Regions from separate parts of the Streptomyces sp. NPDC041068 genome, predicted to be linked through region 3. Evidence: riboswitches for the same ligand, from Rfam matches in the RefSeq annotation. Region 3 holds a riboswitch; each other region holds the start of a gene.
What was found. A riboswitch is a leader RNA that binds a small molecule or an ion and turns the genes downstream of it on or off. The one in region 3 is predicted to bind S-adenosylmethionine.

Region 1: linked by a shared signal. The riboswitch ahead of thrC (threonine synthase) and the one ahead of AB0B50_RS06955 (hypothetical protein) in region 3 are both predicted to bind S-adenosylmethionine.
Region 2: linked by a shared signal. The riboswitch ahead of AB0B50_RS16980 (aminotransferase class V-fold PLP-dependent enzyme) and the one ahead of AB0B50_RS06955 (hypothetical protein) in region 3 are both predicted to bind S-adenosylmethionine.

Annotation. Positions count from the first base shown of each region.
Region 1 is NZ_JBEZCG010000024.1:101,554-110,914, reverse strand. Features, by position in the region: gene AB0B50_RS39545 (trehalose-6-phosphate synthase) at 1-1,060, opposite strand, end outside; gene AB0B50_RS39540 (hypothetical protein) at 1,149-3,218, opposite strand; gene AB0B50_RS39535 (glucosyl-3-phosphoglycerate synthase) at 3,284-4,228, opposite strand; SAM riboswitch class I at 4,385-4,533, shown strand; gene thrC (threonine synthase) at 4,551-5,846, shown strand; gene AB0B50_RS39525 (ubiquitin-like small modifier protein 1) at 5,960-6,235, shown strand; gene AB0B50_RS39520 (cold-shock protein) at 6,655-6,858, shown strand; gene groL (chaperonin GroEL) at 7,238-8,863, shown strand; gene AB0B50_RS39510 (hypothetical protein) at 8,920-9,361, opposite strand, start outside.
Region 2 is NZ_JBEZCG010000006.1:493,152-502,512, forward strand. Features, by position in the region: gene AB0B50_RS16955 (heme-copper oxidase subunit III) at 1-501, shown strand, start outside; gene AB0B50_RS16960 (cytochrome c) at 578-1,387, shown strand; gene AB0B50_RS16965 (Rieske 2Fe-2S domain-containing protein) at 1,384-2,478, shown strand; gene AB0B50_RS16970 (cytochrome bc complex cytochrome b subunit) at 2,475-4,109, shown strand; gene trpD (anthranilate phosphoribosyltransferase) at 4,292-5,356, shown strand; SAM riboswitch class IV at 5,450-5,567, shown strand; gene AB0B50_RS16980 (aminotransferase class V-fold PLP-dependent enzyme) at 5,743-7,113, shown strand; gene AB0B50_RS16985 (glycerate kinase) at 7,065-8,270, opposite strand; gene AB0B50_RS16990 (SLC13 family permease) at 8,322-9,361, opposite strand, start outside.
Region 3 is NZ_JBEZCG010000002.1:699,677-709,037, reverse strand. Features, by position in the region: gene AB0B50_RS06980 (FGGY family carbohydrate kinase) at 1-719, opposite strand, end outside; gene AB0B50_RS06975 (hypothetical protein) at 1,040-2,038, shown strand; gene AB0B50_RS06970 (amino acid permease) at 2,093-3,619, shown strand; gene AB0B50_RS06965 (GNAT family protein) at 3,673-4,227, opposite strand; gene AB0B50_RS06960 (SDR family oxidoreductase) at 4,282-5,013, opposite strand; gene AB0B50_RS06955 (hypothetical protein) at 5,111-5,476, opposite strand; SAM riboswitch class IV at 5,521-5,630, opposite strand; gene AB0B50_RS06950 (radical SAM protein) at 5,653-7,020, opposite strand; gene AB0B50_RS06945 (alpha/beta fold hydrolase) at 7,128-8,639, opposite strand; gene AB0B50_RS06940 (hypothetical protein) at 8,639-9,103, opposite strand.

The sequences.
Region 1 (9,361 bases), on a different contig from region 3:
CCGTGCCGTACTCGGAGTTGATCGACTCGGCGACCCGGGAGACCTCCGCCGTGTAGTCGCGGTACACCGCGAGGTCCTGCCGCGAGGGGTAGGCGAAGGCGACGTGCACGACCCGCTCGCGCCACTCGGGGCGGTCATCGAGGAGCTGCCGGTAGGCGAGCAGCCCGCGCACGATGTTCTTGGACAGCTCCGTCCTGTCCACCCGCACGATCAGCTTCCGGTCCTCGCCCGCCTGCTCGCGCAGCGCCCGCATCCGCTCCTCGACGTCGTCGCGTCGCGAGCGCTCCCGCAGGAAGTCCGCGTCGGCACCGAGCCCGTGCACCCCGATCCGCGTCCCCGACGTCCCGCCGAGCACCCGCACGCAGCACTCCGTGAAGGCGTCCGCCCAGCGCCCGGTGAGGAAGCCGAGCCGGTCGGCGCCGAGCATGCCGCGCAGCAGCTGCTCGGCCACGTCGTCCGGCAGCATCCGGAAGTAGTCGGCGGGCGCCCAGGGCGTGTGGGAGAAGTGGCCGATGCGCAGGTCGTCGCGGAGCTCGCGCAGCATCCCCGGCACCAGCGCCAGGTGGTAGTCCTGCACGAGGACCGCCGCCCCCGGGCCCGCCTCCGCGGCCAGTGCCTGCGCGAACGCGCGGTTGTACGTCTCGTACGCCGCCCACTGCGCGCGGAACTCCGGGCCGAAGGTCGGCTCCAGAGGGGTCTGGTAGAGCATGTGGTGCACGAACCACAGGGCCGAGTTCGCGATGCCGTTGTAGGCGGCCGCGTGCACGCCCTCGCTGGAGCCCGCGTCGATGTCCAGCATCCGTACGCCGGGTTCGCCGACTCCCCGGCGCACCGCCTCGCGGTCGCCCTCGCCGAGCGCCGCGCACACCCACAGGGAGTCCGCCCGGTCGCCGATCGCGCTCAGCCCGGAGACCAGGCCGCCCCCGCCGCGCCTGGCGGTGAGCTCCCCGTCCTCCCCGACCGTGTACGAGACGGGGCCGCGGTTGGACGCGACGAGTACCTGCGCTGCGGAAGCCGACACTGATGCCGCCGCTGATGCCGATCCGGACTCGGAGACCATGTGGCAAAACGTAGCCCGTCCCGGGGTCGGGCAAACGTACGGCCGGGCTCCGGCACATCCGCGGAGCCCGGCCGTGTACGGCGTCAGGTCAGTCGCGCCGCCCCCGCACCGCGGCGAGCACCAGCACGCCGAGCCCGCACAGCGCGGCCGCGACCCCGCCGTAGAGCATGGTCGAGGAGTCGCTGCCGGTGTCGGCGAGCTGGTCGCGCGGCTGCTCCGGCTGTCCGGGCTGCTGCTGCGGCGGCGCGGGCCGCGCCTGGACCCGCTGGGCGAGGACCGCCGAGGTGCACGGGTCGTCGCCGCCCCGCTTCGACTTCGAGCAGTTGCTGCCGGGCGCCGTCACCGTGATGACGGTGACCTCGCCGGGCGTGCAGGACACCTTGACCTTCTGGGTGACGGTGACCTTGCCCTTGGCCGGGACGGTGCCCCGCCACACGTACGTGGAGCCCTGCCTGGTGACCTTCCCGGAGCTCGCGACGGGCGTGGATCCCGGCTTCACGGGCCACGAGGCGGAGGCGCCGATGCGGGGGTCGGACGAGGTGTTCTTGAGGGTGATCGTGTTCGTGGTGGAGCCGCACGCGGGGACGACCCGGCGGACGGGCCGGTTGATGACCTCGATCGGCGGCTCGGGGTAGTCGATGACCGGCTCGGAGGTGCAGTTCGGGTCGGTGCTGTCCTTGTCGCAGTTGGAGCGCGGGGTCTCCACGTCGACGTTGTTGAGCAGCTTGCCGTCGCCGCTGACCGGGTCGTTGACGGTCACCGAGTAGGTGACGGTCGCGGTCTGTCCTGGCGCGATGTCACCGACGTACCCGATCTTCGGCTTCGTGTACGAGACGGTGCCGGTGGATGCCTTCGCGTCGTTGTTGTACACCGCGTCGTCGAGGTTGCCGCTCAGGTCGTCGCTGAACTTGGCGCCGGGGTAGGGCAGTTTGCTGATGTTCTTCGCCGAGACGGTGTACGTCAGCTTCTCACCCGGCTTCACCTTGGCCGGCGAGGCGGTCTTGGTGACCTCCAGGTCGGGGACCGGCACGGAGAGCGCCAGCTGCGAGGGGACGTAGACGTCGCCGGTGCTGGTGAACGTCAGCTTCGCGGAGGTGGCGCCCACGGGGATCGCCCCGTCCGGCACATCGAAGGCCTTGGCGTCGATGCTCAGGTTGTTGCGGTACTTGGGCGTGACCGCGCCGTCGTCCTCGCTGATGAAGAAGTTGTCGGTCCTGCCGGTGTGCGACTCGGTGACGGGCCGGTCGTTGACCAGGAACTGGTCGCCCTTGGTGTTCCAGTCGCCCTCGTACGCCGTCGTGCTGGCGTGGATGTCGCCGTCGGTGCGGTAGAAGCCGTCCACCGGGACGGTGGTGGAGCCGGCCGGGGCCGCCGCCCGCCTGACCGAGCGCTGGATGACGTGGCCGCCCCAGATGTAGACGTTGCGGCGGTCGGGCGCGTACTGCTCGTTGGGCCCGTCGTACTTGTAGACGACGGTCAGCGACCAGCCGCCGACGCAGCCCTGACCGGTCGGCGCCCAGACGTTGCCGACGGCGACCTCGACCGGGCTGCCGGTGGTGGCGCCCGCGAAGGAGGAGGTCACGTCGGCCTCGGCGGTGTAGTAGTGCGGGCCCTGGGTGGCGTTCGGGGTGCGGACCGCGTTCTCGACGTCCACCGTGGACTGCGCGCCGCCGCCGACCCGGATGACCGGACGGGTGGTGAGCGGGTCGCCGGGAGCGGGGTCGACCGGGGCGTTGCCGTCGCGGTTGAGGTCGCAGATGTCGCGGACGGTCCTGCCGAAGCGGTGTGTGCCCGCGTTGCCGCCCCAGAACAGCCGCGCGTAGTCGACCTTCGCGCCGGGCGGGATGGTCACCTGTCCCGTGCTGGAGTCGAAGGTGCCGGTCAGCCCGGCCACGTCGATGCGGCGCTCGATGAAGTTGTTGTTGTTCTTGGTGCCCTGGGCCTGCTGGGTCTCCTTGCAGGCGGCGGCCACGTCGGCGGGGCCCGTCGGGCAGTCCAGGACCGTGTTGCCGATGGTCTTGAAGTCGCCGTACAGCGACTCGTCGTAGCGCTTGGCGAAGGGCTCGATGACCTCCGCGGCGGCGGGCGTCGCGGTCGCGGTGAGCACCCCGGCCGCGACAGTGGCGGTGGCGAGCGTCAGTCCGCCCGCCCGCCGCATGGCTCTCATTGCATGTCTGACCCACATAAATGGGCAATGTAGGCAAAGCGCATGATCATGGGCGGTTACGCCACGCGACGGTGTGCATACTCGGAGATATCGGTCATGGGGGGCCGTTCCTCCGTGTCGATCGCATACGTTCTCGGCTCGAACCCGCGCTCACCCCGCTCGAACTGGGTGAGCTCGGGGCGTACGAGATGTCCGCGCGCCAGGCGCAGCTGCGCCGTCCGGTAGATCGCCGCCGCCATCCGCCCGAGCGCCTGCCCGTCCTGGTGCCGGTGCTTGCGCACGCCCACGTCCACCTGCGCGAGGGCGTCCAGGCCGACCGTGTGCAGCGCGTCGACGAGCAGGCCCAGCTCCACGCCGTACCCCACGGGGAACGGCAGCCGCTCCAGGAGCGACCTGCGGGCCGCGTACTCGCCGCCCAACGGCTGGACGAAGCCCGCCAGTTGGGGCCAGTGCATGTTCAGGAGCGGGCGCGCCATCAGCTCGGTCACGCGGCCGCCCTGGCCTGCCGCCCCGCCGAGCGGCCGGTCGTACATCGCCTTCACGAAGTCCACGTCCGGGTCGGTGAGCAGCGGGCCCACGATCCCCGAGACGAAGTCCGCGGAGAACTCCTTCAGGTCCGCGTCGACGAACGCCACGACGTCACCGCTCGTGACGAGCAGCGAGCGCCACAGAACTTCACCCTTGCCGGGGACGGGCGCGATGCGCGGCAGGACCTCGTCCCGGTGGACGACCTTGGCGCCCGCGGCCGCCGCGACCTCCGCCGTGCGGTCCCGCGAGCCGGAGTCGATCACCACGAGCTCGTCGACCAGCGAGGTCTTCTCCATCAGCTCACGGCGGATCTCGGCCACGATCTCGCCGACCGTCTCCTCCTCGTCCAGCGCGGGCAGCACGACGCTCACCGAGGTGCCCGACGCGCGCTTGGCGGCGACGAGGCGCTCCAGTGGACGGTCGGTGACGGACCAGGAACGCCTGCTCAGCCAGCGCTCGACCTCTTCCAGCACGGTCAGGGTCCTCCCGTATGTGATCCATCTCGCGGTTCGGACGACTATCTCAAGGGTCCAGGGCTTCGGTTACAGTCTTGAACAACGCCGGTGACCATCGCATGTTGGGGTCGCCGCCGCGTTCCAGGTCAACAACTGAAACCCACAATCGAATACCGCTCATCCAGAGGGGCAGAGGGATACGGCCCGTTGAAGCCCCGGCAACCCTCCAGCCGGTCTCGTCGCGTTTCTGCGCCGCGAGGCTCCCGGCTAGGGAAGGTGCCAAATCCGTCTCGCGGCGAGATGCGTCGCGAGGAAGATGAGGAGAAAGGGCCTCGCCTCCATGGCTGTGCAGACTGTCGCCACCGAAAGCACCACCACCCCCGTAGACCTCGGTCCCGCCTCGGGCCTCTCCTGCCGGGAGTGCGGCACCAAGTTCCCGCTCGGACCGGTCTTCGCCTGTGCCGAGTGTTTCGGCCCCCTCGAAGTCGCGTACGACCTGCCCCTCGGCGACCCGGAGGCCCTGCGCAAGCGGATCGAGGCGGGCCCCGCCAACATCTGGCGCTACGCCCCGCTGCTCCCCGTCCCCGCCGACGTGGCCGACAAGCCGAACCTCAACCCCGGCTGGACCAAGCTCGTCAAGGCCGACAACCTCGCCCGTGAACTCGGCGTCGAGCAGGGCAAGTTGTTCGTCAAGGACGACTCCGGCAACCCCACGCACTCCTTCAAGGACCGCGTCGTGGCGCAGGCCCTGGAGGCCGCGCGCGCCTTCGGCTTCACCACCCTGTCCTGCTCCTCCACCGGCAACCTCGCCGGTGCCGTGGGCGCCGCCGCCGCCCGCGCGGGCTTCCGGTCCTGCGTGTTCATCCCGCACGACCTGGAGCAGGGCAAGGTCGTCATGGCCGCGGTCTACGGCGGCGAGCTCGTCGGCATCGAGGGCAACTACGACGACGTGAACCGCTTCTGCTCCGAGCTCATCGGCGACCCGCTGGGCGAGGGCTGGGGCTTCGTCAACGTGAACCTCCGGCCGTACTACGGCGAGGGCTCCAAGACCCTCGCGTACGAGATCTGCGAGCAGCTGGGGTGGGTCCTCCCCGACCAGCTGGTCATCCCGATCGCCTCGGGCTCGCAGCTCACGAAGATCGACAAGGGGCTGAAGGAGCTCATCGCGCTCGGCCTCGTCGAGGACAAGCCGTACAAGATCTTCGGTGCGCAGGCCGAGGGCTGCTCGCCGGTGTCCGCGGCGTTCAAGGCGGGCCACGACGTCGTGCGCCCCCAGAAGCCGAACACCATCGCCAAGTCGCTGGCGATCGGCAACCCGGCCGACGGTCCGTACGTCCTGGACATCGCCCGTCGCACCGGCGGCGCGGTGGAGGACGTGAACGACGAGCAGGTCGTCGATGCCATCAAGCTCCTTGCGCGGACCGAGGGGATCTTCGCGGAGACTGCCGGCGGTGTGACGGTGGGCGTCACGAAGAAGCTGGTCGAGGCCGGTCTCATCGACCCGTCCCGCACCACGGTCGTGCTGAACACGGGGGACGGTCTCAAGACCCTCGACGCCGTTGCCGAGACGTCGCAGGCCACCGCCACGATCAAGCCGAGCCTTGAGGCGTTCCGCTCCGCGGGGCTCGCCGGCTAGTCGCCGTAGGGCCTGACCCCTTCTCCCGACTGCGGGACCGTCGTGGCTGGTCGCGCAGTTCCCCGCGCCCCTTTCAGGGGCACACTCCCGCCCCGTACTTTGAGGTGAACCCCATGAGCGTCAACGTCCGCATCCCCACCATCCTTCGCACCTACACCGGCGGTCAGGCCGAGGTCGCCGCCGAGGGGGCCACCCTCGGTGAGGTCATCGCCGATCTGGAGAAGAACCACACCGGCATCGCGGCCCGCGTCCTGGACGACCAGGGCAAGCTGCGCCGCTTCGTGAACGTGTACGTGAACGACGACGACGTCCGCTTCGAGCAGGGTCTGGAGACCGCGACGCCGGACGGCGCGGGCGTCTCGATCATTCCCGCCGTCGCCGGCGGCTGATCTTTTCGCAAGTACCCTGCGTTATCTGAATTGCCCCCTCCGCGAGAGAAACGGAGGGGGCAATTCTGCATGGTTGAGCGCGGTACAGTTGGGAAGCGTGCTTCGCCGTTAGTGCCGAGCGCATATATGAAGTCGGCCTGGAGTCGACAAGAAGTAGCCAAACAGTGCTGCCCATTTGAGCCTTACGTGGCATTTGCCGGGCCCGACTTGCCCTGAATTCTGGCAGAATCTCCGCATTTTCCCGATCGGTCGTGCCCAGAATTCTCGTCCGATTGACCTGTTGCAGACGGCAGTTGGACAGATACATTCAGCGGCGGTCGACGCGTTCCGGCGCACACCCCCAACCAATGGGGGGTGAGGTCTGACCCGGGTCCGCGAAGTGCGGTCCTGTGCAAGGGCCAGTAATAGGGGAGTTAGGCATGGCTCAGGGCACCGTCAAGTGGTTCAACGCGGAGAAGGGGTACGGCTTCATCGCGGTCGACGGTGGTGCGGATGTTTTCGTCCACTACAGCGCGATCCAGATGGACGGCTACCGCACCCTGGAAGAAGGTCAGCGAGTCGAGTTCGAGATCTCGCAGGGCCAGAAGGGTCCGCAGGCGGACATGGTCAAGCTCGCCGTCTAGCTCGGCGCGATCGGCCACCGACGCAAGCACAGCGAGGGGCCCGTATCCCATCAGGGGTACGGGCCCCTCGTGTGTGCCGGGGCGCCCGCGTGGGCAGTCCTGTGGCTGTCCGAGATCCGTAAGAGGCGCTTGCGCCCACCCGTCGCCCGACCGCCACCCCTCAAGGAGCCTGCTTCGCAGGCGCATCTTGCACTCACAGGGGTCGAGTGCTAATCATTGGGCTTAGCACTCTACGAGTGAGAGTGACAGAACTTGGATCGGGTCGGTGAGGTCCGCAGACCGGGTGGGGCAAGGAACCACAAGGGATGCAGGCCGTCCGTCGCGGGCGCCAGCACGATCCGTTTTTGCGTTTCCACCCCGTCCGGGAGGACCACTTCACATGGCCAAGATCATCGCGTTCGACGAGGAGGCACGGCGCGGCCTCGAGCGCGGCATGAACCAGCTCGCCGACGCCGTCAAGGTGACCCTGGGCCCCAAGGGTCGCAACGTCGTCCTCGAGAAGAAGTGGGGCGCCCCCACGATCACCAACGATGGTGTCTCCATCGCCAAGGAGATCGAGCTCGAGGACCCGTACGAGAAGATCGGCGCCGAGCTGGTCAAGGAGGTCGCGAAGAAGACGGACGACGTCGCCGGTGACGGCACGACGACCGCGACCGTCCTGGCCCAGGCCCTGGTGCGCGAGGGTCTGCGCAACGTGGCCGCCGGTGCCAACCCGATGGCCCTGAAGCGCGGCATCGAGAAGGCCGTCGAGGCCGTCTCGGGCGCCCTGCTCGAGCAGGCGAAGGATGTCGAGACCAAGGAGCAGATCGCTTCGACGGCCTCCATCTCCGCCGCCGACACCCAGATCGGCGAGCTCATCGCCGAGGCCATGGACAAGGTCGGCAAGGAAGGCGTCATCACCGTCGAGGAGTCCCAGACCTTCGGTCTGGAGCTGGAGCTCACCGAGGGCATGCGCTTCGACAAGGGCTACATCTCGGCGTACTTCGCCACCGACATGGAGCGTATGGAGGCGTCGCTCGACGACCCGTACATCCTGATCGTCAACTCCAAGATCTCCAACGTGAAGGACCTCCTTCCGCTGCTGGAGAAGGTCATGCAGTCGGGCAAGCCGCTGCTGATCATCGCGGAGGACGTCGAGGGCGAGGCGCTGTCCACGCTCGTCGTCAACAAGATCCGTGGCACCTTCAAGTCCGTCGCCGTCAAGGCCCCGGGCTTCGGTGACCGCCGCAAGGCCATGCTCGGCGACATCGCCATCCTCACCGGTGGCACCGTCATCTCCGAGGAGGTCGGCCTCAAGCTGGAGAACGCCGGTCTCGACCTGCTCGGCCGCGCCCGCAAGGTCGTCATCACCAAGGACGAGACGACCATCGTCGACGGCGCCGGTGACAGCGACCAGGTCCAGGGCCGCGTGAACCAGATCCGCGCCGAGATCGAGAACTCGGACAGCGACTACGACCGCGAGAAGCTGCAGGAGCGCCTGGCGAAGCTCGCCGGCGGTGTTGCGGTCATCAAGGCCGGTGCCGCGACCGAGGTCGAGCTCAAGGAGCGCAAGCACCGCATCGAGGACGCCGTTCGCAACGCGAAGGCGGCCGTCGAGGAGGGCATCGTCGCCGGTGGTGGCGTGGCCCTGCTGCAGGCCTCCCAGGTGTTCGAGAAGCTGGAGCTCGAGGGCGACGAGGCCACCGGTGCCGCCGCTGTGAAGCTGGCCCTGGAGGCCCCGCTGAAGCAGATCGCCGTCAACGCCGGCCTGGAGGGTGGTGTCGTCGTCGAGAAGGTGCGCAACCTGACCGTCGGCCACGGCCTGAACGCCGCCTCCGGTGAGTACGTCGACATGATCGCCGAGGGCATCCTCGACCCGGCGAAGGTGACGCGCTCTGCCCTGCAGAACGCCGCCTCCATCGCCGCGCTGTTCCTCACCACCGAGGCCGTCATCGCCGACAAGCCGGAGAAGGCCGCCGCCGGCGCCGCTCCGGGCGGCATGCCGGGCGGTGACATGGACTTCTGATCCCTCGCGGATCGGCGGTTCATCGCTTCACGCGAACCGAGGGCGGCACCCCTGCTTCAGGTAGGGGTGCCGCCCTCGGGCGTTGCGCGGGGCCCTTCTTCCAGGGCGTAGGTGATGCCGTCGTCGGAGCTGCTCTCCAGGCCCTTTCGGTAGGCGGCTTCGTACGCCGCGCCACCGATGGCGTCGTGGATCCGGCGCTCGCAGGCCCGCCGGGCCGCGACGAGTTCCGGAGCGCCGAACTGCGCGCGGCCGGTGAAGCGCCAGAGGGTGTCGGCGACGCCGAGCAGCAGCGCGGCCTGCTCCGGGTCGTGCTCGGCCACGGCCGGCGCCATCGCGTCAAGGATCATCGCCGCCCCGAGGGCGTCGTGCAGCAGCCACTTGATGGCCAGGGCCTTACGGGCGTGGCGGACGGCCGTTGCCGGATCCCTGTTGCCCAGCGCGGCAAGGGACAGGCAGTAGAGGGCATAACCACGCGACCACAGCTCGCCGCGCTGCTCG
Region 2 (9,361 bases), on a different contig from region 3:
GCGGCCCTCTTCGCGATGTACTTCACCCTGCGATCGGTGACGGGTCCCGATCACTGGAAGGAAATGGCTTCGGCCCTGAACTTCCCGTTCTCGGCGACGAACACCACGATCCTGGTGCTCTCCTCACTCACCTGCCAGCTCGGCGTCTTCGCCGCCGAGCGCGGTGACGTGAAGAAGCTCAGGATGTGGTTCATCGTCACGTTCGTCATGGGTGCGATCTTCATCGGCGGTCAGGTGTACGAGTACACCGAGCTGGTCAAGCACGAGGGCCTCTCGCTCTCGTCGGACCCCTACGGCTCGGTCTTCTACCTGACCACCGGCTTCCACGGACTGCACGTGACAGGCGGCCTGATCGCCTTCCTGCTGGTCCTCGGCCGCACCTATGCGGCCCGGAGGTTCACCCACGAGCAGGCGACCGCAGCCATCGTCGTGTCCTACTACTGGCACTTCGTCGATGTGGTCTGGATCGGCCTCTTCGCCACGATCTACATGATCAAGTAATCGGCGGGTCGCTACGGCGACATACCGACTCATTCCAGAAGCATCGACGCAGAAGATCCTGACACCGGGGTAATCCGTGAAAAAGCTCTCCGCACGACGACGCCATCCGCTGGCGGCGGTCGTCGTCCTACTCCTCGCGCTGGCGGCCACCGGGGGGCTGTACGCCGCGTTCGCGCCGGCGGACAAGGCGCAGGCCGATGACACCGCCCAGTCCCTCGCCATCGACGAGGGCAAGAAGCTCTACGCCGTGGGCTGCTCCAGCTGCCACGGAACCGGCGGTCAGGGCTCGTCCGACGGTCCGAGTCTGGTGGGCGTGGGCGCCGCCGCTGTCGACTTCCAGGTCGGCACCGGCCGTATGCCGCTCCAGCAGCAGGGCGCCCAGGCGCCCAAGAAGAAGGTCATCTACAACCAGACCCAGATCGACCAGCTGGCGGCGTACATCTCGTCGCTGGGTGCCGGTCCTTCGGTTCCGACCGAGAAGCAGTACAGCCCGGACGGAGCTGACATCGCCAAGGGTGGCGAGCTGTTCCGTACCAACTGCGCCCAGTGCCACAACTTCACCGGTGAAGGTGGCGCGTTGACGCACGGCAAGTTCGCGCCTTCGTTGGAGGATGTCTCCCCGAAGCACATCTACGAGGCCATGCAGACCGGCCCGCAGAACATGCCGTCCTTCCCCGACACGACGATGCCGGAGAAGGAGAAGAAGGACATCATCGCGTACCTCGACGCGGTCAACGGTGAGAAGACCGAGAGCCCTGGCGGTCTCAAGCTGGGTGGTCTGGGGCCGGTCAGTGAAGGCCTCTTCGCCTGGATCTTCGGTCTCGGTTCGCTGATCGCGGTCGCCGTGTGGGTCGCCGCTCGGACCGCAAAGGCCAAGAAGTCATGAGTAGCCAAGAGATTCCAGAAGAGAAGAACCTGCCCAGCGAGCAGGACGCCGAGCACGGCTCGGAGGGGGGCGCCCCCGCTCGAACGAAGGTGAGAGGGGGGGAGGTCGCGGACGAGAACCCGTTCGCCGACCCGGGCCTTCCGCCCCACGAGCACCGCATCCAGGACATCGACGAGCGGGCGGCCAAGCGCTCCGAGCGCGCGATCGCCTTCCTGTTCACGCTCTCGATGCTGGCGACGGTCGGCTTCATCGCCTCGTTCGTCGCCATCCCGGCGGACAAGAGCGTGTTCATCTGGCCGATCGGTCACATCAGCGGCCTGAACTTCGCCCTGGGTCTGACCCTGGGCCTGGCCCTCTTCTGCATCGGCGCGGGCGCGGTCCACTGGGCCCGCACCCTGATGTCCGACGTGGAGGTCGCCGACGACCGTCACGCCATCGAGGCCGAGCCCGAGGTCAAGGCCAAGGTCATGGCCGACTTCAAGGCGGGTGCCGAGGAGTCGCAGTTCGGTCGGCGCAAGCTGATCCGCAACACGATGTTCGGCGCGCTCGCCCTGGTCCCGCTCTCCGGTGTCGTCCTGCTGCGTGACCTCGGGCCGCTGCCCGAGGACAAGCTCCGGCACACCAAGTGGGCCAAGGGCAAGATGCTCGTGAACATGAACACGCACGAGCCGCTGCGTCCCTCGGACGTGCAGGTCGGTTCGCTGACGTTCGCGATGCCCGAGGGCATGTCGGAGCACGACCACGACTTCCAGACCCAGATCGCCAAGGCCGCCCTGATGATCGTCCGGATTCAGCCGGAGAACATCAAGGACAAGCGCGAGCTCGAGTGGTCGCACGAGGGCGTCGTGGCGTACTCCAAGATCTGCACCCACGTGGGCTGCCCGATCTCTCTGTACGAGCAGCAGACGCACCACGTCCTCTGCCCGTGCCACCAGTCCACCTTCGACCTCTCCGACGGTGCCCGAGTGATCTTCGGCCCGGCCGGTCACGCCCTGCCGCAGCTGCGCATCGGTGTGAACGAGGAGGGCTACCTCGAGGCGCTCGGCGACTTCGAAGAGCCCGTCGGTCCTGCCTTCTGGGAGCGCGGATGAGCACCTCGAATTCTTCGAACGACAAGCGGCAGAAAGCACCCGCCGGTGAGCGGGTGGCCGACTGGGCCGACGGCCGCCTTGGGATCTACTCCCTGGCCAAGGCCAACATGCGCAAGATCTTTCCGGACCACTGGTCCTTCATGCTCGGCGAGATCTGCATGTACAGCTTCATCATCATCATCCTCACGGGTGTGTATCTGACGCTGTTCTTCCACCCGTCGATGAACGAGGTGGAGTACCACGGCAGCTACGTCCCGCTGCAGGGACAGCTGATGTCCGAGGCGTTCAACTCGACCATGCACATCTCCTTCGATGTGCGCGGTGGTCTGCTGATCCGGCAGATCCACCACTGGGCGGCGCTGATCTTCCTCGCGGCGATGTTCGTGCACATGATGCGCGTCTTCTTCACGGGTGCGTTCCGCAAGCCGCGCGAGGTCAACTGGCTGTTCGGCTTCCTGCTGTTCGTCCTCGGCATGTTCACCGGCTTCACCGGTTACTCGCTCCCGGACGACCTGCTCTCCGGCACCGGTGTCCGCTTCATGCAGGGCGCGATCCTGTCCGTCCCGGTCATCGGCACGTACCTGTCGATGTTCCTGTTCGGCGGGGAGTTCCCGGGCGGCGACTTCGTGGCGCGGTTCTACTCGGTGCACATCCTGCTGCTGCCGGGCATCATGCTCGGCCTGATGGTGGCGCACCTGATCCTGGTCTTCTACCACAAGCACACGCAGTTCGCGGGCCCCGGGAAGACCAACAAGAACGTCGTCGGCATGCCGCTCCTTCCGGTCTACATGGCCAAGGCCGGAGGCTTCTTCTTCCTGGTCTTCGGTGTCATCGCGGCCATCGCGGCGATCGCCTCGATCAACCCGATCTGGGCTCTTGGCCCCTACCGTCCGGACCAGGTGTCCACCGGCGCCCAGCCCGACTGGTACATGGGCTTCGCCGAGGGTCTGATCCGTGTCATGCCGGGCTGGGAGATCAACCTCTGGGGCCACACGCTGGTCCTGGGCGTGTTCATCCCGCTGATCATCTTCCCGGTGGTCCTCGCGGCGATCGCGGTCTACCCGTTCATCGAGTCCTGGGTCACCGGGGACAAGCGCGAGCACCACATCCTGGACCGCCCGCGCAACGCCCCGACCCGTACGGCCTTCGGTGTCGCGTGGATCACGGCGTACATGATCATGCTCGTCGGTGGTGGAAACGACCTCTGGGCCACGCACTTCCACCTGTCGATCAACGCGATCACCTGGTTCGTCCGGATCTTCTTCTTCGCCGGACCGGTCATCGCCTTCATCGTCACCAAGCGGATCTGCCTGGGTCTGCAGCGGCGCGACAAGGACAAGGTGCTGCACGGACGCGAGTCCGGCATCATCAAGCGCCTGCCGCACGGCGAGTTCATCGAGGTCCACGAGCCGCTCAGCCAGGAGCAGCTGCACACCCTCACCGCGCACGAGCAGTACAAGCCGCTCGAGATCGGCCCGACGGTCGACGAGAACGGTGTCGAGCGCAAGGTGTCCGGTTCGCAGAAGCTCCGGGCCAAGCTCTCCAAGGGCTACTACGGGGAGGACAACCAGATCCCCAAGCCCACGGTCGAGGAGTACAAGGAGATCACCAGCGGCCACGGCCACCACTGATCACTTGAAGCTCATCGAGCTCTGACCACAAGGTCGCCACGGCGAGAGCCCCGTCCATTGCATGGACGGGGCTCTTTGCCGTCCCCAGGGCTGGATAGGGTGGTGCCATCCCCGTGTGTAGGGGTGTTTCCTTCCTACACCGACCCACATCGACGAAAAATCGACGAACACCAGGAGCGGCCATGAGCGCTGTGACCCCCGCAGGAGGCGACACCGCGGCGGGCCGGTCCTGGCCCGACGTACTGAACGGCCTGCTCGACGGGCGCGACCAGAGCGCCGACGACACCGCCTGGGCGATGGACCGCATCATGCGCGGCGAGGCGACCGACGCGCAGATCGCGGGCTTCGTCGTGGCGCTGCGGGCCAAGGGCGAGACCGTTGAGGAGATCTCCGGTCTGGTGCGCGCGATGTACGAGCACGCCAATGTGATCGAGGTGCCGGGCCAGACCGTCGACATCGTCGGCACCGGCGGCGACGGCGCCAAGACCGTCAACATCTCCACGATGTCCGCGATCGTCGTCGCCGGCGCGGGCGCCAAGGTCGTCAAGCACGGCAACCGCGCCGCGTCCTCGGCCAGCGGGGCCTCCGACGTCCTGGAGAAGCTCGGCGTGAACCTCCAGCTCACCCCGGCGCGGGTCGTCGAGGTCGCGGAGGAGGCCGGGATCACCTTCTGCTTCGCGGTGAAGTTCCACCCGGCGCTGCGGCACGCGGGCGCCGCGCGCGGCCAGTTGGGCATCAGGACCGTCTTCAACCTGCTGGGCCCGCTGACCAATCCGGCCCAGGTGCGGTCGCAGGCGGTCGGTGTCGCCGACGCGCGGATGGCGCCCGTCGTCGCCGGTGTCTTCGCCGAGCGCGGCAACTCCTCCCTCGTCTTCCGCGGTGACGACGGGCTCGACGAGCTGACCACGACGTCGACCTCGCGGATCTGGGCGGTGCGCGACGGCGTCGTGCGCGAGGAGGCCTTCGACCCCCGCGACGTGGGCATCGACCTGGTGCCCGTCGAGGCGCTGCGGGGCGCCGACGCCTCGTACAACGCCGAGGTGGCGCTGCGACTCCTCGACGGCGAGACCGGGCCGGTGCGGGATGCCGTGCTGCTGAACTCGGCGGCGGCGCTCGCGGCCCTCGCGCAGGGGGAGGGGAGCGTCGTGGAGCAGATCCGGGCCGGCATGGACCGGGCCGCGGAGTCGATCGACTCCGGCGCGGCGAAGAAGGCCCTGGAGCGGTGGGTGGCGGCAAGCAACCGCTGACTCCGCCGAAGGGCGACGAGTGTGACGCACGGCGCAGTCCAGATTTCGGACTGCGCCTTGCGCGTCGAAGATCGTGTGGCAGGATGCTGCACAGGTCATGAGTGACAGCGACTACGGCCCCGGCCCGCTGTCCGGCAACCCTCCGTCCGTGGCGGGGTGCCCCGGGTGAAGACCAGGCCGTACGCAGCAAGGCGTATGGCAAGCGCGGACCCCTCGCAACCCTGGGGTCCTGGTCCTCAAGGGAGCAGTCTCGTGAGCAAGCGAATGTGACAGGGCTTCCACGCCCCGCCTCCGCACACCCTTTTCACCTTTCTCCCGCGCCGTCGAAGCAGCTCTCGAAGCAGCTCCGGCGCGGTGAATTCACCTGCCTCTCACGGGAGTTCGCCATGTCTGTTTCCGCCGTTGCCGTCGACGCCTCCGTCTGTGCCCCGCTGCCGGTCCTCGGCAGGGACGTCACCGTTCCGCTGGTCACCGGTGGCGAAGTCACCTACGCCGCGCTCGACTACGCGGCGAGCGCGCCGGCGCTGCAGCGGGTCTGGGACGACGTGGCCGCGTACGCGCCGTACTACGGCAGCGTGCACCGCGGGGCCGGTTATCTGTCGCAGCTGTCGACCGACCTCTTCGAGAACTCCCGTAAGGCCGTCGCCGAGTTCCTCGGCTGCCGCGAGGGCGACCAGGTCGTCTTCACCCGGTCCACCACCGACTCGCTGAACCTGCTCGCCGCCGTGCTGCCCGCCGACTGCCAGGTCTTCGTCTACGAGACCGAGCACCACGCCTCGCTGCTGCCGTGGCGGGACGCGCGGGTGACCTACCTGAACGCGCCGCGCACCCCCGAAGAGGCGGTGCGGACGCTGGAGCGTGCGCTCGCCGACCGGGACCCCTACGGGCCCGCCCTGGTCTGCGTCACCGGCGCCTCCAACGTCACCGGAGAGCTCTGGCCGGTGCGCGAACTGGCGGCCGCCGCTCACGCGCACGGTGCCCGCATCGTGCTCGACGCCGCCCAGCTCGCGCCCCACCACCCCGTCTCCATCGCCGAGTTGGACGTCGACTGGGTCGCCTTCTCCGGGCACAAGCTGTACGCGCCCTTCGGCTCGGGCGTGCTCGCGGGCCGCTCCGACTGGCTGCGCGACGCCGAGCCCTACCTCGCGGGCGGCGGGGCGTCGCGGAAGGTGGCGCGGCGCGCCGACGGCGGCGTGGACGTGGAGTGGCACGAGAGCGCCGCGCGGCACGAGGCCGGCTCCCCGAACGTCATCGGCGTCTACTCCATCGCCTCCGCCTGCAAGGCGCTCACCGACGCGGGCTTCGACGAGCTCGTGGCCCGGGAGCAGTACCTGATCGGCAAGGTGCGCGAGGGCCTCGCCGAGGTGCCGCAGGTGCGGGTCCTCTCGCTCTTCGGGGACGACGCGCCGCGCGTGGGCGTCATCTCCTTCGTGGTGGAGGGCTGGAACAGCTCGCACTTCGCCGCCGCGCTCTCCGCCGAGTACGGGATCGGCGTGCGCGACGGCCTGTTCTGCGCCCACCCGCTGGTGCGCACCCTGCTGGGCAGCGAGCCCGACGAGCCCGGCGAGTGCGGCGCCCCCGAGGCCGAGCCGGGCGAGAAGTCCCTGAACGCGATCCGCGTGAGCTTCGGCGCGGGCACCCCCGACGAGCACGTCGAGCGTTTCGTGCGCGCCGTCAAGGAGCTTGTCGCGGACGGCGCGCGCTGGAACTACCGCACCGAGGACGGGCGTTGCGTGCCCGACACCACCGCCGCGTGAGTGCGCGGCGACGGCAGCCGTGAGCCGAGCTGGATCATCCGCAGGGCCCGTTCGGTCGCGTCGGTGAGGAACTCGCCGCCCCGGCCGAGCGCCTCTGTCAGCGAGACGGGGGCGGGCAGGATCGCACTGTAGGCGTCGACGCCCGCCGCCCGCACCTGGTGGGCGCCGTGGCCGATGGTGCCCGCGAGCACCAGGACCGGGCGGTCGAACCGCTTGGCGCGGCGGGCCACTTCGGCGGGGACCTTGCCGCGCGGCGTCTGGTGGTCCAGGGCGCCCTCCGCGGTGATGACGAGGTCGGCGCGGGCCAGGCGGGCGTCGAGGTCGAGCTGGCCGAGCAGCACGTCGAAGCGGGGGAGCAGGGCGGCGCCGAGCGCGGCGAGTCCGGCGCCGAGGCCGCCGGACGCGCCGGTGCCGGGGCCCTTGAAGAGGTCGGTCCGCACGTGCAGGTCGCGGGTGAGGACGGCCGCCCAGCGCTCCAGGGCCCCCGACAGCTCCTCGACCTGCGTGGGGGTCGCGCCCTTCTGGGGGCCGAAGACGCGGGCGACGCCGCGCTCGCCGCACAGGACGTTGAAGGGGTTGCAGGCGACACGGATCTCGGTGTCCGCGAGGCGGGGGTCGAGGTCGCTGGTGTCGATGCGGCTCAGACGTTTCAACTCCCTTCCGCCGCGCTGGAGTTCCCAGCCGTCGGCGTCCAGGAGGCGGGCGCCGAGGGCCTGCAGGGCGCCCGCGCCGCCGTCGGAGGTGCCCGAGTCGCCGCAGCCGACCAGGACGCGCCGCGCCCCGGTGTCGAGCGCGGCGCGGATCAGCTCGCCGACTCCGTACGTCGTGGTGGTGCCCGGGTCGCGCAGATCGCGGGGGACCAGGGAGAGCCCGGCCACGGCCGCCATCTCCACGACCGCCGTGCCGTCGCGGAGCAGGGCGAAGTGCGTGCCGATGCGCTGGCCGACGGGTCCTGTCGCGGGGAGGGCGACGAGGCGTCCGCCGTCCGCGGCCGCCAGCGCGCGGGCCGTGCCCTCGCCGCCGTCGACCAGCGGGATCAGATCGGTCTCGGCGTGCGGGACGACGCGGCGTACGCCCGCGGCGATGGCGTCGGCCGCGGAGCTCGCGGACAGGGACTCCTTGAAGCCGCTGGGGGCGATGGCGAAGCGGGTCAGCATGAGGGTCTCCTCGGGTGGTTCAGCGGTCTTCCGGTTCAGCGGTCTTCCGGTTCAGCGGACGGGGACGCCGAGCAGCGGCCACAGCGTCACGGCGAAGAGCAGGACGAGCGCGGCGCTCAGCGGTGCCAGGACCGCGGAGAGGCGCAGCAGGTCGCGCGGGGTGTAGGTGGGGGTGCCGGGGATCTCGGCGAAGAGGGTGACCGGCTTCGCGGAGGCGGGCAGCGTGTGGCAGAAGCCGGCGGCGGCCGTGGAGGCGAGGGCGGCGGCGACCGGGTTGACGCCCGCCCCGACGGCCGCAGCGACGACCAGCGGGACGAGCACCGAGGAGCGGGCCGAGCGGGACTGCAGGACGAGGTGCGCGGCGGTGCTGACCGCGACGACGACGGTGAGGAACACCCAGGGCGACAGGTCCAGGGGCAGCCCGGACACCAGCCACTTCGCCGCCCCCGAGTCGGCGAGCGCGACGCCCATCGCCATCGTCGCGGCCATGAACAGGAGCAGCGACCAGGGGACGGTCTTGAGGGCATCCTTGAGACGCACGGTGCCAAGGGCGGGGGAGGCGGCGACGACCGCGCCGATCAACGCGACGACGGCGGGCGGGACTTGGTGCAGCGGCTCGCTGCACCACAGCGCGACGACCGTGGCGAGCAGCAGGGCGCAGCGCGTCTCGCCGGGCTCCCAGGGGCCGGTGACGGGCTGCTCGCTGTGCTCCTGGAGCTGGTCGAGGGTGATGCGGACCGGGCCCGTGCGGTCGGCGCGCCGCGTGGTCGTCAACAGGACGGCCTCCGCCGCCAGATGGGAGGACGCCATGGCGAGCGGCAGGCCGAGCAGCAGCCACTGCGTGAAGCCGATCCGCTCGCCCGTCGCCTCCCACAGGACCGACACCGTGATCAGATGTGCTCCCGCGCCGATCAATGTCGCGACCGCGGACAGAAGGATTACGGTCGGGAAGAGCAGCGCGAGCATCACGACCAGTCGCTTCCGGTCGGCGAGGACCTTGGCGAGGGCGAGGAAGACGGGCAGCGCGAGCGCGGCGCGCCCCGAGGTGGCGGGCACCGCGAAGGCCGTCACGACGAGGGCCGCGGTCGTCA
Region 3 (9,361 bases):
AGCAGCGCGGCCTGCTGGTCGACGAGGAGCCCGGTGAGCGGGAGTTCGGGCCCGAACGCGGTGGTCGTGCCGACCGGTCCCGCGGCGTCGACGACGCGGGGCAGGTGCTCGTCGGCGAGGCCGAAGAGGTCCAGGGCGCGCGGCGACCAGGCCACGGCGTCGAGGTCGAGGAGCTGGGTGCGGCCTGCCGTTGCGGCATCGGTCACATAGGCGCCGGTGAGCCGGTGGACGAGCCAGGCGTCGCTGGTCGTGACCGCGCCCTGCCGGGTGCGGTGGCGACGTATCCACGCCATTTTGGGCGCGGCGAAGTAGGGGTCGAGCGGGAGGCCGGTGAGCTCGCGCAACTCCTCGGCGTGGTCGGCGAGTTCGGCGCAGACGGATTCGGCGCGGCGGTCCTGCCAGACGAGGGCGTCGGTGAGGGGTTCGCCGGACTCCGGGTACCAGGCGAGGACCGTCTCGCCCTGGTTGGCGAGGCCGACGGCGGCGACCGGTTCGCCCGCGTCCGCGAGCGCGCGTCGGCCGGCGTCGACGACGGAGGAGAACAGCTCGGCGGGGTCGACCTCGACCAGGCCGCCGGGCAGGAAGCGGGGGCGCACCGGCGCCGCACCCGAGCCGATCACGCCGCGCTCCGGGCAGACCACGAGGGCCTTCGTCCCGGAGGTGCCCTGGTCGACGGCGAGCACGGGGCGCTGCGTCGCAGGCCGCTCATAGGTGATCACCGCGGAAGACTGCTACAGGGCGCCGGAGGGCGTCAAGGGACCGAACCACCCCACTACGGGACCGAACCACCGCGCCACGAGACCGAATCATCACGCCCTGGGACCGAACTGCCACGTTCCGACGGAGAAATGACAACGATGGCCATCAAATGAACGCGCGGCGCGCCGCGTTGACAGAACAAGGTCACAAAAGATCGGCGAAGTGCCCTGGAACCGGAAGGGCCGGATCTACACTGACCGCCGAGCGACATCGTCAACTCCCTTACAGGACAACCCGGTTCAGCCATCGACCTCCGCCCTCTTCCCCCAACAGAGGATTCATGCCCATGCCGTCAGCCCGCCCGGTGTACCACCCGGCGGGCCACGACGAAGCGCTGCGCGCGGTGCTCCAGGACCTCAAGGCAGGCCGCTGGGTCTCCACGCGCAATCTGCTGACCGAAACACCCGACTGGGGGCTGTGGACGCAACGTACGCAGATCCTGGCGGCGGCCGTCGCCGGTTCCGACGTGGTGCGTGCCTGGCGCGCCGAGGAGCCGCACAGCGCGTCGGCGGCCGTGCTGCACACCCGGGTCCTGGTGGAGCGGGCCCTGCGCGCCCACCGCTCCGGGCACCGGCGGACCAACGACCTGTGGCGCGAGGCCGTGACGGCGTGCGGCGCCGCGTCCACCATGTCCCCCGAGGACCCCGTGCCGTGGATCTGCCTGCTCGCCCTGGCCCGGCTCGACGAGGGCCAGCGGTGGGAGGAGCACCGGACGGCACCCCCCGAGCCGATGCTCTTCCCCGGGCCCTGGCAGCTCCTGGCCGAGGCCGACAAGCGCGACCCGGGCAACCGCGAGGCGTACCACCGGATGCTGCAGTTCGTGTACGGGCGCCGCGCCCGAGGGCCGCTCACCGAGGCGTACAACTTCGTGCAGTGGGCGTCGGCCGCGGCCCCCGCGGGCTCCGCACTGCACCTGCTGCCGCTGTACGTGCGCGTCGAGCGCTACCGCAGGGAGGCGGGCCAGGAGCGGGCCCTCGACCTGCACTGGATCTCCGAGGACGCCACCCGCGGCGCACTGCGCGCCCTGCAGCTGTGGTTCGACCACGCGCCGCCCGCCACGGCCTCGCTCCTCGACCTCAACCACCTGGCGCACGCGCTGTGGGGCGCCCACCAGTTCCACGACGCGGCACGGGTGTTCACCGCCCTCGACCCGTTCTTCACGGTCGTGCCCTGGACGTACCGCACCCTCTCCCCCGGCACCGTCGACGCGGCCGCCGAGGTCTTCGCCCAGGCCCGCACCCGCTGCTTCAACGCCACCAGGGGCCCCGGCCCCGCCTAGCCCCCCCCCCGCAGATTCCCCCACTCCCGCCACCGCTCCCCCGGAGGTCCGTCCGTGTCCCGCACCACCTGGTCGTCGAGCACCGTCCCAGCGCCACGCCAGGACGAGGAGGAGCGACTCAGAGAACTCGGCTACCAGCCCGTCCTCGCCCGCCGCATGGGTGGCTTCGGCAACTTCGCCATCAGCTTCTCCGTCATCTCCGTCCTCTCCGGCTGCATGACGCTGTACGGCTTCGGCCTGACCACCGGCGGCCCCGCCGTGATGCTCTGGGGCTGGGTCGGCGTCGGCCTCTTCGTGCTCTGCGTGGGCCTCGCGCTCGCCGAGGTCACCAGCGCCTACCCGACGTCGGGCGCCCTCTACTACATGGCCGACCGGCTCGGCGGGCGCCGCTGGGGCTGGTACACGGGCTGGCTCAACCTGCTCGGCCTGCTCGGTGCCATCGCCGGCATCGACTACGGCGCGGCCCTGTTCACCGGCGCGTTCCTGAACCTCAGGTTCGGCTTCGAGCCGACCCCGGAGAAGACCTTCCTGATCTTCCTCTGCATCCTGCTGCTGCACGCCGTCCTGAATCTCTTCAACGTCCGCCTGGTCAGCCTGCTCAACTCGATCAGCGTGTGGTGGCACCTGGCCGGCGTCACCGTGATCGTCGGCGTCCTCGCGATCGTCCCCGACCACCACCAGTCCCCGTCGGACGTCTTCCTCGAGTACTTCGACGGCACGGGCTGGGACAACCCGCTCTACGTCACCGCGATCGGCCTGCTCCTCGCGCAGTACACGTTCTCCGGGTACGACGCATCGGCACACCTGTCGGAGGAGACCTCCAACGCGTCGGTGACCGCGGCGCGCGGCATCGTGCGCGCCATCTGGGCGTCGTGGATCGCCGGCTTCGTGCTGCTGACCGGGCTGACCTTCGCCATCCAGGACTATGCGGGCACGCTCGCCACGGACACCGGGGTGCCGCCCGCGCAGATCATGATCGACGCCATCGGCGAGTCCGGGGCGACCGCGCTGCTGCTCATCGTGATCGTGGCGCAGCTGTTCTGCGGCAACGCCGAGACGGCCGCCGCGAGCCGCATGGTGTTCGCGTTCAGCCGCGACAACGCCCTGCCCGGCTCCGCCCTGTGGCGCAAGGTCAGCTCCCGCACCCAGGTACCGGTGCCCGCGGTGTGGCTGTCGGTGGGTCTGGCCGCGGTGATCGCCCTGCCGTCCCTGTACTCGACGACCGCGTACACGGCCGTGACCGCGATCAACGTCATCGGCATCACGCCCGCGTACGCCATCCCGATCTTCCTGCGGCTCCGGGCGGGCGACAGCTTCCGGCCGGGGCCGTGGAACCTGGGCCGCTGGAGCAAGCCCATCGGCTGGATCGCGGTGCTCTGGGTGGCGTTCGTGACGGTGCTCTTCTGTCTGCCGCAGGTCTCGCCGGTGACGGCCGAGACGATGAACTACGCCTCGATCGCGCTCGCCGTGGTCCTCGTCCTGGCCACCGTCTGGTGGTTCGTGGCGCGCCGCTCCTACAGCACGCCGCAGGCCTACGGCTCGGACCGCGAGCAGGCGGAGGTCGCGGAGAACATCGTCTGAACCCGCTCGCACAGGAGACCCGCTCGCACAGGATCTTCTTCGGCTGAACCCGCCTACACCGAACGGTCGTTGAGGATCTTCTGGAAGAGCCGGTGGTCGCGCCAGGCGCCGTTGATGTACAGGTAGCCCGGCGCGACCCCGTACTCCTCGAAACCGCACTTCGCCAGCACGCGCTGCGACGCGGTGTTGTGGAGCAGCGTGCCCGCCTCGACGCGGTGCAGACCGAGTTGGGCGTCGGCGGCCTCGCACACGTGCCGCGCGGCGCCGGACGCGAGGCCGCGGCCCTGGTGCTCCGCGTCGATCCAGTAGCCGAGGTTCGCACTGCGGGCCGGGCCGAGCACGATGTTCGACAGCGCGGCGTGACCGACGATCTCGCCCCCGCTGTCGAGCACCCAGTGCGCCGACCGCCCCGCCCGGCCGTCCGCCAACTGCGCCCGGACCCGCTCGACTTGGCCCTCCTCGCTGAAGAAGGCCTCGGGCCGGTCCGGGTCCCAGGGGTCCAGGTGCGCGCGGTTGCGCCGGTAGGCACGCGCGAGCGCCCGGGCGTCGTCGAGCGTGACGGGCCGGATGAGGACGTCTGTCGCGAGGGTGACCGCTCCACTGATCATGCGCCAAGCGTACGAGGGGTCACCCCCGGAGCGGAGGGTTCACCTCTGGGAGCGTCAGCGTCCGCCCGCGACCCTCAGCACCGTGCCCGTCGTGTACGAGGCGTCGCCCGAGAGCAGCCACGAGACCGCCGCCGCGACCTCCGAGGGCTGCCCCGAGCGCCCCATCGGGATGCCGGACGCGAGCTTCGCGGGACGCTCGGGGTCGGCGTGGAAATCGCTCCAGATCACGCCGGGGGCAACGGCGTTGACGCGGATGCCGTCGCCCGCGACCTCCTTGGAGAGGCCGATCGTCATCGTGTCGACGGCGCCCTTGGCGGCGGCGTAGTGGACGTACTCGCCCGGGGAGCCGAGCGTGGCGGCGGCGGACGAGACGTTCACGATCGCGCCGCCGCCCGCCTTGAGGTCCCGCACCGCGCGCCGGGCGCAGAGCAGATATCCGAGGACGTTCACTTCGAGGGCCCGGCGCATGCCCTCGGCGTCGGCGTCGGCGAGCGGGCCGACGGGGCCGCTCACCCCTGCGTTGTTGACCAGGCCCGTGACCTGGCCGAGCTCGGCCGCGGCGATGTCGAAGAGACGGTCGACGTCGGCCTCGTCGGCGGTGTCGACCTGGACGGTGACGCAGCGGCGGCCGGCCGCGCGCACCGCTTCGGCGGCCTTCTCCGCGGCCGCCTCGTCCGAGCGGTAGCCGATGACGACGTCGTGGCCGTCCTCGGCGAGGCGGGCGCTGACAGCGGCGCCGATACCGCGGCTGCCGCCGGTGACGACGGTGACGGGGTGGTGCTGCACGGGGACCTCCGGCTGTGGGTGGCTGACTGTCGCGCCGCCCGGACGCGGGGATCGCCCGCGTCCGGCACGGCGTCATCCTACGAAGCGGTGATCTTCGTCAGCGGCCAGGGGCCGCGGGGTCCGCCTCGGGTGCCACGCAGACCAGCGTGGTGCCGACGGTGTCGCGCCGCAGCCGCAGCAGGTTCCAGCGGGGCTGCCACTGGGCGAGGCCCTTGTGCTCCCGCAGCAGGGCGCGCAGCCGCTCCGGGTCGTGCGTCCACAGGGTGGCGGGCACGCCCCGGGTCGGGCCGAGCACATGGAGGGCGATGCGGCCGTCGTCCCGTACGTCGTGCGAGGACAGCAGCACGTCGATGAGCGTGCCGGGGTCCTTCGCGCTGCCCTGCGCCTGGATCCAGTGGACCTGGTGGCCGGGCGTGCACGTGTCGCAGGTGTCGTGGTCGCAGATGGCGTGCGGGTGCGTCATGGAGCGCCTCCGGAGTCGTGGACCCCGGGTGTCGCCGACCCGGTGATCCGCCGTTCCCCGCGCACGTCGCGCGGGGCGGGTCGTCACCCGGGGCACCCGCGACGGAGCGGGGTGCCGTCCAGCGAGCCGGGGCTTGACACTGGAACTCGTGACCCGCCCCGACCGTAACACGGGCCCTACTGAGGCGTCGCCGGAGTAATCGCATCCTCCGGAGCGGCCTCCTCCGCGGGCAGGCTGTCCATGAAGGAGCTGACCGAGAAGACCGCGTTGCCGGGTCCGGCCGGGCCGTAACCGGGCGGCGAGGACAGGCCGTTGGCCTCCATCGTGGCGCGGTAGGCCTCCAGGAGCCGTACGTGGTACTCCAGCGGGGCGCCCTGCGGATTGGCCTTGCCCAGCGGTGTCGTGGGCTCCGGGCACCAGGTGGTGAAGCGGGGCGTGATGCCGCGCGACATGAAGTACTGCAGCCCCTCGACGGTGGAGTCGATGGCCTCGTCGACCGTCTTGAAGCCGAACGGCTCCGCCATCTCCACGCCCGCCACGAAGTTGGGGATCACGTTGCGCGGACCGAACACCTCGGCGGAGTCCAGGATGCGGCGGTGCCACTCGTCACGGCCGACGTAGCGCTCCTTGCCGGGGCAGTAGCGCTCGAAGAGATACGGGTCCCACACCTCGTAGTTGGGGTGGTAGATCCGCACGCCGTAGTCGTGGAAGCGCTGCACGTCGGCCTTGGGCAGGGCCTGGGCGACGACCTTGCCGATCCAGCGGCCGGGGAAGCGCTCCTCGATGGCCTTGGCGTACTGGCCGTAGAAGTCCGCCTCGTCCTTGCCGCCGACCTTCGAGGTGACGGCGCCGCCGGTCAGCGTGTAGGCGGTGGAGGACTTGTTGGTGTCGTACTTGTCGATGATCGCGAGGGCCTCCAGGACCTCCTCCACCGGCTTCACACCGGTGTAGGGACGCCCGGCGGCCTTGTGCTGGCGCCAGTTGTGGTTGATGTCGCAGTACTGGCACTCCTCCTTGGCGCCGAAGTACTGGCAGACCCGGAAGACCGTGAGATAGATGAGGTAGCCCCACTGGATGGTGGGGGCCACCTCCATCACGGACTTGCCGTTCTCCAGCGTGTGCCGGTAGTAGTCCGGCATCGGCGGCAGGCCCACGTCGGAGATGCGCACGCCGTCCAGGTAGAGGCCGAGCACGCCGTTGTCGTCGGCCGCGACCCGGTACGGAGACGACGGGTTCACGCGGACCGAGACGACGGTGCGGCGCAGCTCGTAGGGGCCGCCGGTGAGGACGATCTCCTCGGGCGGGCGGCGCAGGGCCGCGGCGCCCAGCTCGGGGAGCGTGCCGTGGTCGAAGGAGAAGATGAAGTACGACTTCGGCTTGACGTCGCCGGAAGCCTCGTTGGAGGTATCGCTGAGCGCCGACTCGTCGAAGGCGATGCCGCCGCGCAGCAGATCCTCCTTGATCACGGCTTCCCGCGGCACGTGCGGGAACCGCTCCATGAGTGACTCGATGAGTTCGGTACGGCTCTCGCTGCGGCTTGGCATGGGCCGGGCACCTCGGAATCCTGTCGGTCGATCTGTCCCGTCCACGCTAATACCCGCCCGATCCGCCGCGGATCCGACTCCGGTCGCAGGGCACATCCTCCGTAGGGCTAGGCTCCAGGTGGCGTGCCTCCTTCGATGACGGTGCCCGACTTCGGTACGTCGAGGTCCGTGAGATACCGCACGACCGTCTCCGCCTCCGCGCCGCCGTTGAAGATCTTCACGGCATGGCCCCATCCCGCGACCTCGACGAGCGTCGCCGCGTCGCCGAGCCGTTTCTTGGCCGAACGCGCCCAGTCGATCGGCGTGGCGTTGTCGTGACGGGCGCCGATGAGGAGCAGCGGCGTCTCGACCTCGGTCCGCTCGGTCGCCTTGGCGCTCGGTGCCGGGACGCCCTGGCAGAGATTGGCGTACGAGACGGTGTTCGGGGAGTGACCGAAGCGGGGCGCGGCCTCGCGGGCGGCACGCTGGTCGGCCAGATAGGCGCCGGCGTTCGGTGCGCGGAGGTTCAGGTCGGCGCAGACGGAGAGGTCGGCGCCGGGCAGCAGCTTCTCCCGCGGTGCGTCGCCCTCGTCGGTCTCCCACGCCTTGCCGCTGTCCAGGCTGTCCAGGTACTCGGCGACGGCGGGCCAGGACGGCGTGAGCAGCATCGCGTCGACCGTGCCGTCGAGCTCGGTGAGCGGGACGTCCTTGCCGCCGCCCCGCAGCTTCCCCTCGGCGGCCCGCGCCGCCAGGCGCTCGTACACCTGCCAGGGGTCCCGCTCTCCCAGCGCGCAGTCGCGGGTCCGCCCGCACCACTTGGCGAACTCGTCGAAGGCGCCTTCCAGCGCCTTCGCCCCGGTCACGCCGAAGGATCGGCGGCCGATCCCGGGGTCCATGACGCCGTCGAGCACGGCGGCCCGCACCCGGTCGCCGTGCTCGGCGGCGTACCGCTGGCCGTAGACCGTGCCGTACGAGTGGCCGTACAGGGAGATCGTGTCCTCGCCGAGCGCGGCGCGAATGACGTCCATGTCGCGGCTGACGCTGCCCGCGTCGGTGTGCCGGGCGACGGCTCCGGAGGTCTTCGCGCAGTCCGCGGCGAGCTCGGTCACACGCTTCTTCATCCGCACGAAGTCGCCGGGCGTCGCGGCGGGCCGCCTGTCCTTCAGCACGGCGGCCATCGGTCCGGCCGGGCACTGGACCGGACCGCTGAGACCGACGCCGCGCGGGTCGAAGCTCACGACGTCGAAGCGGCGCTCGGCACCGCCCCACTCCTTGGTCTGCGCGACGTTCTGGACGCCGGAGTTGCCGGGGCCGCCCGGCAGGAACATCAGCGTGCCGATGCGCCGGTCGGGGCGGGTCGCCTGCCGCCGGACCACCGCGACGTCGATCTTCTCGCCGTCCGGCGAGGACCAGTCCACGGGGACGCGGACGGTGCCGCACTCGGCGCCCTTGGGCGCCCCTTCGGTGGCGTCGGCCGGGCAGGCCTTCCACGTGATGCGCTGCCGCTCGGGGCCCGCCTTCTGGGGGCGCTCCGGTGTGCCGGAGGAGCAGGCGGCCAGCGCGAGCAGGGCGGCGCCCGTGGTCGCGGCGGTCAGCGCCCCCTTCGTACGAGGCCGCATCGGCTTCGTACGCGACCGCATCAGCCCTTCGCCTTCATCGCGACGTCGTTGTCCTGCCAGGCGTACAGCACGCCGTCCACCGTCGCGCCGGACCACGCGCCGCAGTTCGTGTCGGCCTTCGCGGCGAGGTCGGAGGGGAACCAGTCGGCCTTCAGGCGCGGCTTGCCCTGCGGGTCGCCCTTGGTGCACTGGGCGGGGAACTTCCCGTCCGGCGTCTTGAACGTGATGATCCGGTCGTCGCCGGTCGTCGACATGACGTACTTGATGCCGGACGCGTCGTCGGGCAGCCAGCGCGGCATGGACTTGCGGGCGCTCTTCGCCGCGGCGCCGTCCTGGTAGGACGCCTTCTCCTCGTGGTCGTCGAAGGGGTTCATCGAACCGCCGCAGGCCGTCAGGGAGAGGGCGAGGGCGGCGGCGCCGAGCGCGCAGAGCGTGGCGCGGACGGCTCGGGGGCGGAGCGAGGCCTGGCGGAGAGGTCGGTGCATCGTGGTCGCTTTCCTCGGAATGGGAGTGACTGGGTCGGTGCGACTGAGTCGGTGTGACTGGGGTCGGTGCGACTGAGTCGGGTGACCGAATCGGATTGATTAGGTCTGTTCGACTGAGTTGACTGAGTCGGGTGACCGAATCGGAGTGACTGCTTCCACGGTCGTCGACCCGGGTGTCCCCGCGCCTCGGCCCATCGGTCGATCGCCGACGCCCCGATCAGGCTTTCGGCTGATCCGTCCCGTACGACCTGATGCGTA